2 regions of the Chryseobacterium sp. FG46 genome follow, and region 2 is predicted to be linked to the other one. Evidence: riboswitches for the same ligand, from Rfam matches in the RefSeq annotation. Region 2 holds a riboswitch; the other holds the start of a gene.

Region 1 (5,864 bases), on a different contig from region 2:
TAAAAGACTTCCCTGCATTCATCATCACCGATGATAAAGGCAACGATTTCTTCGCAGATCTTGCCCACTAATTAGTTTAAAATTAAAATAAATAACAAAATAGAACGCTGATCTTTTGTGTAAAAGGGAAAAAAGTTCTATTTTTGCCTAAAATCTTTAAGAGAATGATAACGATATTATCAGCATTTTGGCCGTTCTACCAGTTCCTTTGGACTATATTCTTCATTACTATGTTCTTAGTAGGATTCTGGTGTATTTTCATGTTCTTCGGATTAGTAATCCCAATGTGGCTAACTGAAGGTTTGAAAGAGTATTTCGGAAAAGTAAAGCCTTTCGACCCTGAAGATATCAGAAGAAAGCTTATTTCTGAGCAGGAAGGTGTAGAAGTTATCTATAGCGAGCCTAAAGGAAACGGACCTTTCCTTCACGATCACGGACATCATCATTAATTGATTGTCATTGCTTTTTCACCTGAATTCTGAAAAAGTAATATCAAAGCAAAACAACATATATAAACCGCTTAAGCAATTAAGCGGTTTTTCTATTTATTATTCCTCAGGCTTTCCGGAGATATTCCGAATTTGTTTTTGAAGGGCCGCGTAAAGTTTTTCTCTTCTGTAAATGAAATATTTGATGTGCAGCGATGAAAATACTCGTCATGAAGAAAAATTTATACTATATTCGATAAAAAATAATAAATGAAAAAGTTTTATTCTGTTGTTTTTCTGCTGATTACATTGGGTGTTTTTGGGCAGATCAATTATACGATTTCTCCCAATCCATTCAATGAATCTGATGCTGTTACGCTTACGGTTCCGGGAGATCAGATTGATGAATCTTCCTGGGGAGTTTCCAATAATGCCATTTATATCTGGACATGGTCTTTTGATACCAATTATCAGAACAGTCAGGATTGTCCTACCAATGGAAGCTGGAACAATTCCAATGACCTGAATAAGCTGAATTATAATGCGGCAACAGACAGTTATTCACTTACTTTTGCTCCCACAGCTTTCTTTGGAAGAACGGGGATAGGAAGGTTTGGGTTTTTATTAAAAGATAAGACGGGATCACACCAGACTTCACCTGATATTTTTGTAAACGTAGGTACTTTAAGCTTAACGCTTACAAATCCATTAGTGAACAGCCTCACTTCAGTTCCTGTAGGAAATTCCATTACTGTTACTGCTACAACCAGTACCAATGCAACATTTCAGTTAAAAGCAAACGGAACTGTTGTTAATTCTACAACAACTCCTTCACAATCTTATTCTTACAGTTATACAGTCACTCAGGATGCCAGTATGGAACTTGTGGCAACACAGGGAATCAATTCCAAGGCAGCGGCATTTATTGTACAGGTTCCAAGAAATGTTGTTTCTCAGGCAATACCCAACTGGATCAGACAGGGAATCAATTATGATCCGACAGATCCTACCAAGGTGGGATTGGCTTTATATGCTCCGGGGAAAAGTTTTGTACATGTCATCGGAAGTTTCAATAACTGGACGGTGAATGATACGTATCTGATGAATAAAGATACCACAAATCCTGATCTGTACTGGATTGAGCTCAATGGAATTACCCCTCAGCAGCTCAATACTTTCCAATACAGAACCAATGATTTAAGAAAAGTAGCAGACCCCTATTCGCCGCAAATCTTATCTTCCTATGATGATCCTTGGATTTCGGCTTCTACCTATCCAAATTTGCCTGCATTTCCTGCCGGACAGGGCTTTGAAGTGTCAATATTTAAAACAGGTCAGACCGCTTATAACTGGCAGGTTACCAATTTTCAAAGACCTGCGAAACAGGATCTTGTAGTCTATGAATTACTATTGAGAGATTTTACACAGGAAAAGAACTGGCAGTCATTGATCAATAAAATTTCCTATTTAAAAAACTTAAAAATCAACGCTATAGAATTAATGCCCATCATGGAATTTGATGGAAATCTTTCATGGGGATACAATACTTCCTTCCATTATGCACTGGACAAAGCCTATGGTACTCCCGAAAAATTCAAAGAATTTGTAGATCTATGCCATCAGAACGGAATTGCAGTCATTCTGGATGTTGCATTTAATCACGCTACAGGACGTTCTCCTCTGGTAAGACTCTGGAATGTAGACCCGGATGGTGATGGCTATGGAGATGTTGCGGCCAACAATCCTTACTTCAATCAGGTTCCGAAACATTCATACAACGTATTTAATGATTTTAACCATACAAGCCTTTCAACGCAATATTACGTTGAGAGATGTCTTGAGCAATGGCTGACTGAATATCACATAGACGGATTCCGCTGGGATTTAACCAAAGGATTTACACAAAGCTGTTCCGAAAATGATGAACCCTGTACCAATGCCTATCAGCAGGACAGAGTGGATATTATGAAGCATTATGCAGACAGACAGTGGGCGATTGATCCCAATTCTTACATGATCTTTGAACATTTGGGAACAGATGCGGAAGAACAGCAATGGGCCAACTACAGAATAGCCGAAGGAAAAGGCGTTATGCTTTGGAACAAGCAGACAGATCCTTACAATCAGAATACGATGGGATATAAGGAAAACAGCAATTACGATCGAATGAACCACAGTCTTCACGGTTTTACCAATATGAGTGCTGTAGGCTACGGAGAAAGCCACGATGAAGAAAGACTGATGTTTAAAAATCTTGCATACGGTGCAGTGAACGGAAGCTACAATGTGAAAGACCTGAATACCGCTCTTGAAAGAATGAAAACCTTCGGTGCTACTTTCTTTACTATTCCAGGTCCGAAAATGATCTGGCAGTTTGGAGAATTAGGATATGAATTCAGCATCAACAGATGCGCAGACGGAACTATCAATAACGGATGCAGAACCGATGAAAAGCCTGTTGCATTCACTTTAGGATATGATACCAATGCGAACAGAAAGGCTGTTTATGATACATGGGCTAAAATCATCAATATCAGAAATACCTATCCGGTTTTTAAATCTAAGACCTACAGTATAGAATCCAATAACCTTACGAATGATCCTAATGGTCTCATCACAAGAATTTATGTATATGATGCAGCTATTACAACAGGAATAAAGAATGTTGTCGTATTGGCTAATTACACAACCTCAGCACAGAATGTAGTCCCTTATTTCCCTTACACAGGTCAATGGCAGAATCTGATGGACAACAGTATTTTGAATGTAGCTTCCACAACAACTCCGGTCACTTTACAGCCGGGAGAATTCAGAATCTTTGGAAATTATACAGGAGCTTTGTCTACTATAGATACCAATGCTGCCAATAAGTTATCCCTTCAGATTGCAGATAATCCTGTTCGGAACGGAATCGCTAAACTCATTTTCAGTAAAGCAAAAAACGGAGAGATTCTGATTTTTGATATGACGGGTAAAAAATTGGATACTTTCAAACTGGATAAAGAGAATGGAGCTTATAATATGAAGGTTAATTATCCGGCAGGAACGTATCTTGTGCAGTTGAAATCGGATACAGGAATAGCTATTCAAAAGATGATGATTCAATAAGCTAAAACATAGAATAATAATAAAGGCAAATTTGCAGATCAGCAGATTTGCCTTTTTTTGTAAGTTCAGAAAAATAGTCTACTTTTGCAGTAGATTTATCAAGAAAGGTGGAGGGATTTGGCCCGGAGAAACCTTAGCAACCTGCACAATTCCAGCGTGTAAAGGTGCTAATTCCAACCCTTTGGGAGAGATAATTGAAGTCAATACTCTATATGAATTCCATTTCTTGAAGTCTTGTATATCTGCGGAAAGATCCGTCAGATTGGTAGTATTAATTGGCAAGAACAAAAAATGAAAAAATTAAGCACAGCTGTACTATTGCTTGGAGCAATTCTGGTAGCCGCTCAGGAAAGTGAGGAAAAAGGAAAACAGATCGAAGATATCATCATCGTCGGAAACCGAAATGTTAAAAGAACAAAGCTGGAAACGCCGGTTCCTGTAGATGTTATCAATATCGATAAAATCCAGAGAAGTTCTCCGCAAATGACCGCCCAGGATCTCCTGAATTATGTGATCCCTTCATTTAATGCAGTGAGACAGTCTGCTTCTGATGGAACAGAGCATATTGATCCCGTAACGTTAAGAGGAATGGGTTCTGATCAGGTTTTAGTATTGCTTAACGGGAAAAGAAGACATTCTACTTCTTTGGTCAATTATCAGAATACAGTAGGAAATGGCTCTGTAGGAACAGATTTGAGCACTATTCCGGTTATTGCTATTGACCGGATTGAAGTCCTGAGAGACGGAGCCGCCGCACAATATGGCTCTGATGCTATTGCGGGAGTCATCAATATTATTCTTAAGAAAAATGCCGGAGCTTCAGCAAGTCTTACCTACGGATTAACCGGAAGAAATGATGGTGATACTTACCAGGCAGGAGTTAACTATGGAACTTCATTAGGAAAGAAAGAAGGGTATATTAATCTTTCATTACAGCTAAGCCACAGAGGAAAAACCACAAGAACACAAAATCACGACCTGGATATTTTCGGAGATAATTTTGCGTATGAATTTGCAGGTGACGCTGAAGCTGTAAAAGCAGCCAGAGCTGCGGATGATGCCGAAATTGAAAAAAGAGGGTTGACCCGTGATGATTTTAATTTTCAGATCGGAGATGCCCAGATCAGACAGGGACAGCTGTTTTTCAATTCAGAATACCCTTTTAATGATCATTTTAAACTCTATTCTTTCGGAGGTTTCAGTATTAAAGAAGGAGAAGGGTTTGGCTTCAGAAGACTGCCAAGCGAAAAGTCTAATGTGGTTTCATCCATTTACCCGAATGGTTTTCAGGCAATTCTTGGGTCTCAGGTATATGATATTTCTTATGCTGTAGGAGCAAAATATAATGTTAATGACTGGCTATTCGATGTAAGTAATACATTCGGGAGCAATACCTTCAATTATAATGTAAGCCATACCAATAATGCTTCTCTAGGAGCAAAATCACCAACAGATTTTTATGCCGGAGCACACAGCTTCCTTCAGAATACGGTGAATCTTGATGTTTCCAAAAATATAAACCGCTTCAATATTGCTTTCGGTGGTGAATTCAGGTTTGAGCAATACCAGATCAAAGCGGGTGACGAAGCATCTTATACTCAATATGACGTCAATGGAAACGTTGCCACTGAAGGATCTACAGTGTTGGGAGCAGGCGGATCTCAATCCTTTATCGGATTTTCTCCCAACAATGCACTAAAGAAAGACAGACATTCCACCGCGGTATATGCAGATATTTCTTATGATTTAGATAAAAAACTCAATATTGACGCCGCTGCCAGGTTTGAAAATTATTCGGATTTCGGAAATACCTTGAATGGAAAACTTGCGCTACGATATGAATTTGTAAAAAATTATGCCATAAGGGCAGCTGTTGGGACAGGATTCAGAGCACCATCATTGCAACAGCAGTATTTTAATAATTCCTATGCGGATATTTCTACTTCCGGTTCAAAGATTGTGACCAAAGGAATATTCAGCAACGATAGCGAAGCCGCTAAAATTCTTGGATTTGATAAACTCAAACAGGAAACCTCAGTCAATGCAAGTGCAGGATTGACATTAAAACCATTAAAAGGACTGTTTATTACAATAGATGGTTATTTCATTAAAGTAAAGGATAGAATCGTGATTACCAGCAATATTACAGATAAAAGGCTGGATCAGTTTAAGGTAGAAAGCGGAAGATTTTTCGCCAATGCTATTGATACAGAAACGAAAGGAGTAGATGTAGTGGTTTCCTATGACTGGATTCTTGGGAATGGAAAATTAAATATGAATCTTGCCGGAAACTATACGGAAACAAAAATTACAGATTTTCATTTTCCT
Region 2 (5,864 bases):
TATACAGCTCCTGATACGCATAATAAAGCGGCTGCCCATTAGGTCTAAGTAATTTATCATTCCCCTGACCTCCGTAGCTGGCACGCAATGTCAGCTGATTGAAAACATTCAGGCTTTTAATAAATTCCTCATTGGATATTTTCCACGAACCTCCCACTGACCAGAATCTCCCCCATCTGTTATCTTTCGCAAATCTCGAAGAACTGTCTGCTCTTCCTGAAGCTGACAGGAAATAGGTATTATTATAATCATACTCTACTTTTCCAAGGAAACTTAATAAGCTTAATTTATTACTGTTTCCACTGAAGCTTCCTAACAGAGAAGCAGCATCCGGTTCATAGTAATAAGGCAGTGAAAACTGACTTCTTGTTCCGGAAATGGTCTGATAATCGTATTTATAGAATTCGTGCCCTGCTAAAGCATTAACATGGTGTTTTCCAAACTTTTTATCATACGTCAGAATATTGCTGGTTGTATAAGAAAGTGTTCTGGTATTGGTTTTCGTTACCGAACCTCCTATTTCAGCACCTTGCCCCAATAATGGATTTGAGTAATAATGTCCGTTATAATTCACTAAATCCACAGAGAAGCTGGTCTTGAATTTCAACTCCGGCAAGAAAGTGAATTCCATGAATCCTTTTCCGGAGAAGTTATCTTCTTTGTTTTCGTTTTTGTCTAAAGGCAGTGTTGCAGCGGCATTCTGATTCTGAAGCGCATTCGTAGGCCTGTATTTTCCAAAATCATAAACCGGGTTTCCATCAGCATCCAAAATATATGTACCATCTGCATTTCTTTCATAATAAGGATAGAATGAAGGAATAAATCTTGCTGCGTTGATGATGTTACTCGCCTTGGAATCCGAAGAAGTAGGCGCTTGCTGAATACTGTTTGTATAATTCAGGTTTACTCCAACATTAAGCCATTTTTTCACTTCAGAATTGATCTTCAATCGGGTATTATATCTTTTATATCCTGATTCAATCGCCATCCCTTTATCATCCAGATATCCCAGTGAAAAGAAGTAATTACTTTTATCACTTCCTCCGCTGATATCAAGATCCACCTGATTTCTTGAAGCTACTCTCTGTAAAATATCTCTCCAGTCATCATTCCAAAGCGGCGATGCACCAGGTAATAATTTTCCATCTGTTCCTACCGGTTTTGGATAAGCAGTGCCATATGGATTGATCCCAAGAGTCGAAACAAGATTATCTGTTGCCATTTGTGCAGCCTGTTGAGAAGAAACTTTGCCAGACTGATATCCGTTTCTCAGCGCTTCCCAATAGAGTTGAAAATACTGATCTGTATTAACCTGTTGATAATCTTTCACCGCTCTTCCGGAGAATCCCTGGCTGATATTAAAATTAACTCTGGCTTCTCCTTTTTTACCTGATTTTGTAGTGATGATAATAATCCCATTTGCACCTCTTGAACCATACAAAGCACTTGCTGTAGCATCTTTCAGAACACTGATAGATTCTATATCACTCGGGCTGATAGCGTTCAGGTTTCCGTCAAAAGGAATTCCATCCACTACATATAAAGGATCACTGGAAGCACTGATTGAGCCAATTCCTCTGATGCGGATGGTAGAAACTGCGCCGGGCTGTCCCGATGCACTGGTTGTTTGAATTCCGGCAACCTGTCCTTCCAATGCTTTGGTAATATTCGTAACTGGTCTGTTATTGATTTTATCGCTGGAAATTGTAGCTACAGAACCGGTATAGCTGTTTCTTTTTGCTTTTCCGTACGCTACCACTACTACCTCATCAAGTTCCTTTTCATGGAGGCTATCTTTTTTCGGCCTGGAATTCTGTGCATTGATGCTGGTTATTCCCAGAAAAAAAGCAGCAACCGGAGGTATCCACGCTTTATAATTGAATAAATTTTTGCTAATCATAATCAATTTTATTTATCATATATTAAAATTTTGCCCTTTGCCGAAAAGTCAGCAAAGGGCATCGATAAATACGATAAACCAAATGCTTATTTTTCCTTAAAAGGCTGAATGTAACACCTTGCCACACGAGGCAGGTTGTTAAGATTTCACAGGGTCAGTTCCCTCCATCTTTCTTTATAAGCCGATCGAAATATGGTTGCAAAGCTAAAAACTTTTAGTCTACAAAACAAGTAGACTTATTTGTTTTTTCATGATAATTTTTTAATAATTAACATAAATTTTTAATAAAACCCACTACAATAAGAAGTTGCAGACCTTATCATTTATTCAAACATGACAAATATCATTATCAATAATTCAATAGCATGAAAATTCAGTATACCTTAATTTTTGTGTGATTTATTGAAAAAACTTTTTAATTTTATGCTATGAAAGTTTTGATCATCAATGGCCCTAACCTCAATCTGTTAGGCACAAGAGAACCGGAAATCTATGGAAATGTTTCTATGGAAAGTTATTTGGAAAATTTAAGATCCGAGTTTCAGGCTTATGAATTACAATATTACCAGTCTAATATTGAAGGTGAGCTTATCAACAGGCTTCAGGATGATGATTTTGATGCGGTGGTAATTAACCCGGGAGCTTTCACCCACTATTCTTATGCAATTGCTGATTGTTTGAAGAATATCCGCAAACCGAAAGTAGAAGTTCACATCAGCAATATCTACAAAAGAGAGGAATTCAGGCAGAAATCAGTTACAGCAGCTAATACGGACGCTGTTTTATCTGGTTTTGGGATGAATGGATACAGATTGGCTTTATTGAGCTTGAAGTAATTTTTAGCTTATATTCCCCACAGATCACACAGATTCTCACAGATACATACAAACAAAAAGCCTCATTATTGATGAGGCTTTTTATATGTTGATGGATAACTATTAGATAGTCTGTTCCTGCAATTGGGGTCCTGAAGCAACTAATTTCTTACCTTCTTCAGTATCACAGTACTGCTCAAAATTCTTGATGTATCTTGAAGCAAGATCTTTTGCTTTTTCTTCCCATTCTGAAGCGCTCTCATAGGTATCTCTAGGATCTAAAATACCTGCAGAAACGTTTGGTAATTCAGTAGGAATTTCAAGGTTCATAATTGGAACCTGAGTTTTAGGAGCATTATCGATAGACCCGTCAATGATTGCATCAATGATTGCTCTGGTATCTTTCAGAGAAATTCTCTTTCCGGTACCATTCCAACCTGTATTCACCAAATAAGCTTTAGCTCCGTGCTCCTTCATTTTACCGATTAATGTTTTAGAATACATTGTAGGGTGTAATGTAAGGAATGCTTCACCAAATGCTGGAGAGAAAGATGGCTGAGGTTCTGTAATTCCTCTTTCAGTTCCGGCTAATTTTGAGGTATAACCGCAAAGGAAGTGGTACTGAGCCTGATCTTCATTCAGGATAGAAACCGGAGGAAGTACCCCAAATGCATCTGCTGAAAGATAAACAATCTTCTTAGCATGACCTGCTTTAGAAGGCAATACAATTTTGTTGATATGATATATTGGATAAGAAACTCTTGTGTTCTCAGTGATTGAACCGTCTGTATAATCTGCTACTCCATTGTTCACAACAACGTTTTCAAGAAGTGCATCTCTCTTGATGGCAGCGAAGATATCCGGTTCTTTTTCTTCAGATAAGTCAATCACTTTAGCGTAGCATCCTCCCTCATAGTTGAATACTCCGTTGTTATCCCATCCGTGCTCATCGTCACCGATAAGGTATCTTTTAGGATCTGCTGATAAAGTAGTTTTACCTGTTCCAGAAAGACCAAAGAATAAAGCTACATCCCCTTTTTCTCCAACGTTTGCAGAACAATGCATGGAAGCCATACCTTTTAACGGAAGGTAATAGTTCATCATGGCAAACATTCCTTTTTTCATCTCACCTCCGTACCAGGTACCTCCAATGATCTGTAGTTTTTCAGTAAGGTTGAACATAATGAAGTTTTCAGAGTGTAATCCCTGAGCTTCCCAGTTCGGGTTTGTTGTTTTTGATCCGTTGATTACAGTGAAATCCGGCTCACCGAAGTTTTCAAGCTCATAGTGAGAAGGACGAATAAACATATTAGTAACAAAATGCGCCTGCCATGCTACTTCAACGATGAATCTTACTTTAAGTCTCGTATCTGCATTCGTTCCGCAGAATGTATCTACTACATAAATCTTTTTAGATCCAGCAAGCTGGTTCAGCACTAGTTCTTTACAAGACCCGAAAATTTCTGCTGTTGTAGGTAGGTTTACTTTACCATCCCAGAAAATTGTATCTCTTGTAACATCATCCTGAACAATATATCTGTCTTTAGGTGAACGACCTGTGAAAATTCCTGTTTTTACCGATACTGCGCCAGATTCCGTAAGCTCAGCTTGCTCAAACCCCTGATTTTCAGGAGAAACTTCAGCCTGATATAATTCTTCATAAGAAGGATTATACACTACTTCATAGTTTCCTTTAATCCCTAATTTCTCTAAATCCTGGATGATTTTAGTGTTTTTCATTTTACTTATATTTTCTATTTCTTTATTGACTTCAACAAAAATAATATTAATTATTTGTTAAAGGTGGTTTAAATATACTGATATAAGTCAGAATGACAAATAAAAAAAAAGGATTACAACCATTTGATTATAAGCTAATTATATTTTCCCATTCTAAAACAGTGGAAAAACCTTTCTCCCAAAAATAGTTCTTATAGTCCCCAAATTTAGCACTCATTACAAAATCTCCACCCCATGCACCTAAACTTTTGACAAATAAAGGGCAATCTGAGAATAATTTTTCTTTAACTGTGAGAATTTCAAGAAAATTTGCAATTTTATGCTCATGAATCATCATTAATTCGGAAAATTTTTCCAATTCATTGCATAACAATATTTTTTTTGTGAGATCTGAAAATTCATTCACCAATTCCGGAGACTTCTTTTTGGACTTGTAAAAGTTGATTCCCTCTCTACTATCCTGCTTCTGATTTAAATGAATAAAAATCAGTTCATTTTTAAAGGATGGACTGAAATCTACTTTCTCATATTTTATCTCAGGTTTACTCTGGAACAGAACTGCAGATTTTTCCTTAGCTACAGCGATATCGTATCCACTGCCACCTAAGCTGATAGTATTAAGATAAAAAGGATCAACCTCTGCCCATTCTGCAAGATTGTTCATCAGGGTGGAACTGCTACCAAGCCCATAATCTGCAGGAAACTGAAGATTTGTTTTTAAATGATAAGTAAGGTCTGCTTTGAATTTACTGCTAGAAAGCTGCTGAACATTTTGTAGTGTTTTGGTAATGAATTCAGCACTTGATGGAATATTGGTTTCCAGAATCTGCCAGTTTTTATAATCTATGACAGCTTTTAACCATAATGTATTCTGATGATAAGCTTCCCAAAGAATAAGAGAGTTTCCATCTTCTTTTTCTTCAAAGAAAAACTCTTGTCCCAGCCTGGTAGGTACCGCTAAGACAAGAGCTCCATCTATTGCGAAATATTCTGAAGTAAGCATAAGCTTTCCCGGTGAAAATATCGCGTTCATATTTTTTATTAGATTGCAGAAGTTGCTTCTACAGATCCGTCAATTTTTTTGATTAATCCCTGAAGGGTTTTTCCTGGTCCTACTTCTACGAAGTTTGATGCACCGTCTTTAATCATATTCTGAACAGATTGTGTCCATTTTACAGGACCGGTAAGCTGAGCGATCAGGTTTTGTTTGATCTCATCGGGATTTGTTACCGCTGTAGTCGTGATATTCTGGTATACAGGAATGGTTGCTTTTCTGAATTTTGTTTTTTCGATAGCTGCGGCCAGTCTTTCCTGTGCAGGCTGCATCAATGGTGAATGGAAAGCTCCGTTTACTGGTAATAGCAATGCTCTTTTAGCTCCTGCTTCTTTCAGTTTTGCGCAAGCTTCTT

The links. A riboswitch is a leader RNA that binds a small molecule or an ion and turns the genes downstream of it on or off. The one in region 2 is predicted to bind S-adenosylmethionine.
Region 1: linked by a shared signal. The riboswitch ahead of ACODR7_RS05010 (TonB-dependent receptor plug domain-containing protein) and the one ahead of ACODR7_RS06845 (SusC/RagA family TonB-linked outer membrane protein) in region 2 are both predicted to bind S-adenosylmethionine.

What each region holds. Positions count from the first base shown of each region.
Region 1 covers NZ_JBMDJJ010000004.1:155,125-160,988, reverse strand. Annotated here, with positions in the region: gene ACODR7_RS05025 (fumarate hydratase) at 1-71, shown strand, start outside; gene ACODR7_RS05020 (hypothetical protein) at 165-449, shown strand; gene ACODR7_RS05015 (alpha-amylase family glycosyl hydrolase) at 699-3,536, shown strand; SAM riboswitch class I at 3,629-3,733, shown strand; gene ACODR7_RS05010 (TonB-dependent receptor plug domain-containing protein) at 3,828-5,864, shown strand, end outside.
Region 2 covers NZ_JBMDJJ010000006.1:157,417-163,280, reverse strand. Annotated here, with positions in the region: gene ACODR7_RS06845 (SusC/RagA family TonB-linked outer membrane protein) at 1-1,900, opposite strand, end outside; SAM riboswitch class I at 1,984-2,083, opposite strand; gene ACODR7_RS06840 (type II 3-dehydroquinate dehydratase) at 2,329-2,736, shown strand; gene pckA (phosphoenolpyruvate carboxykinase (ATP)) at 2,839-4,455, opposite strand; gene ACODR7_RS06830 (GYDIA family GHMP kinase) at 4,583-5,488, opposite strand; gene fabD (ACP S-malonyltransferase) at 5,497-5,864, opposite strand, start outside.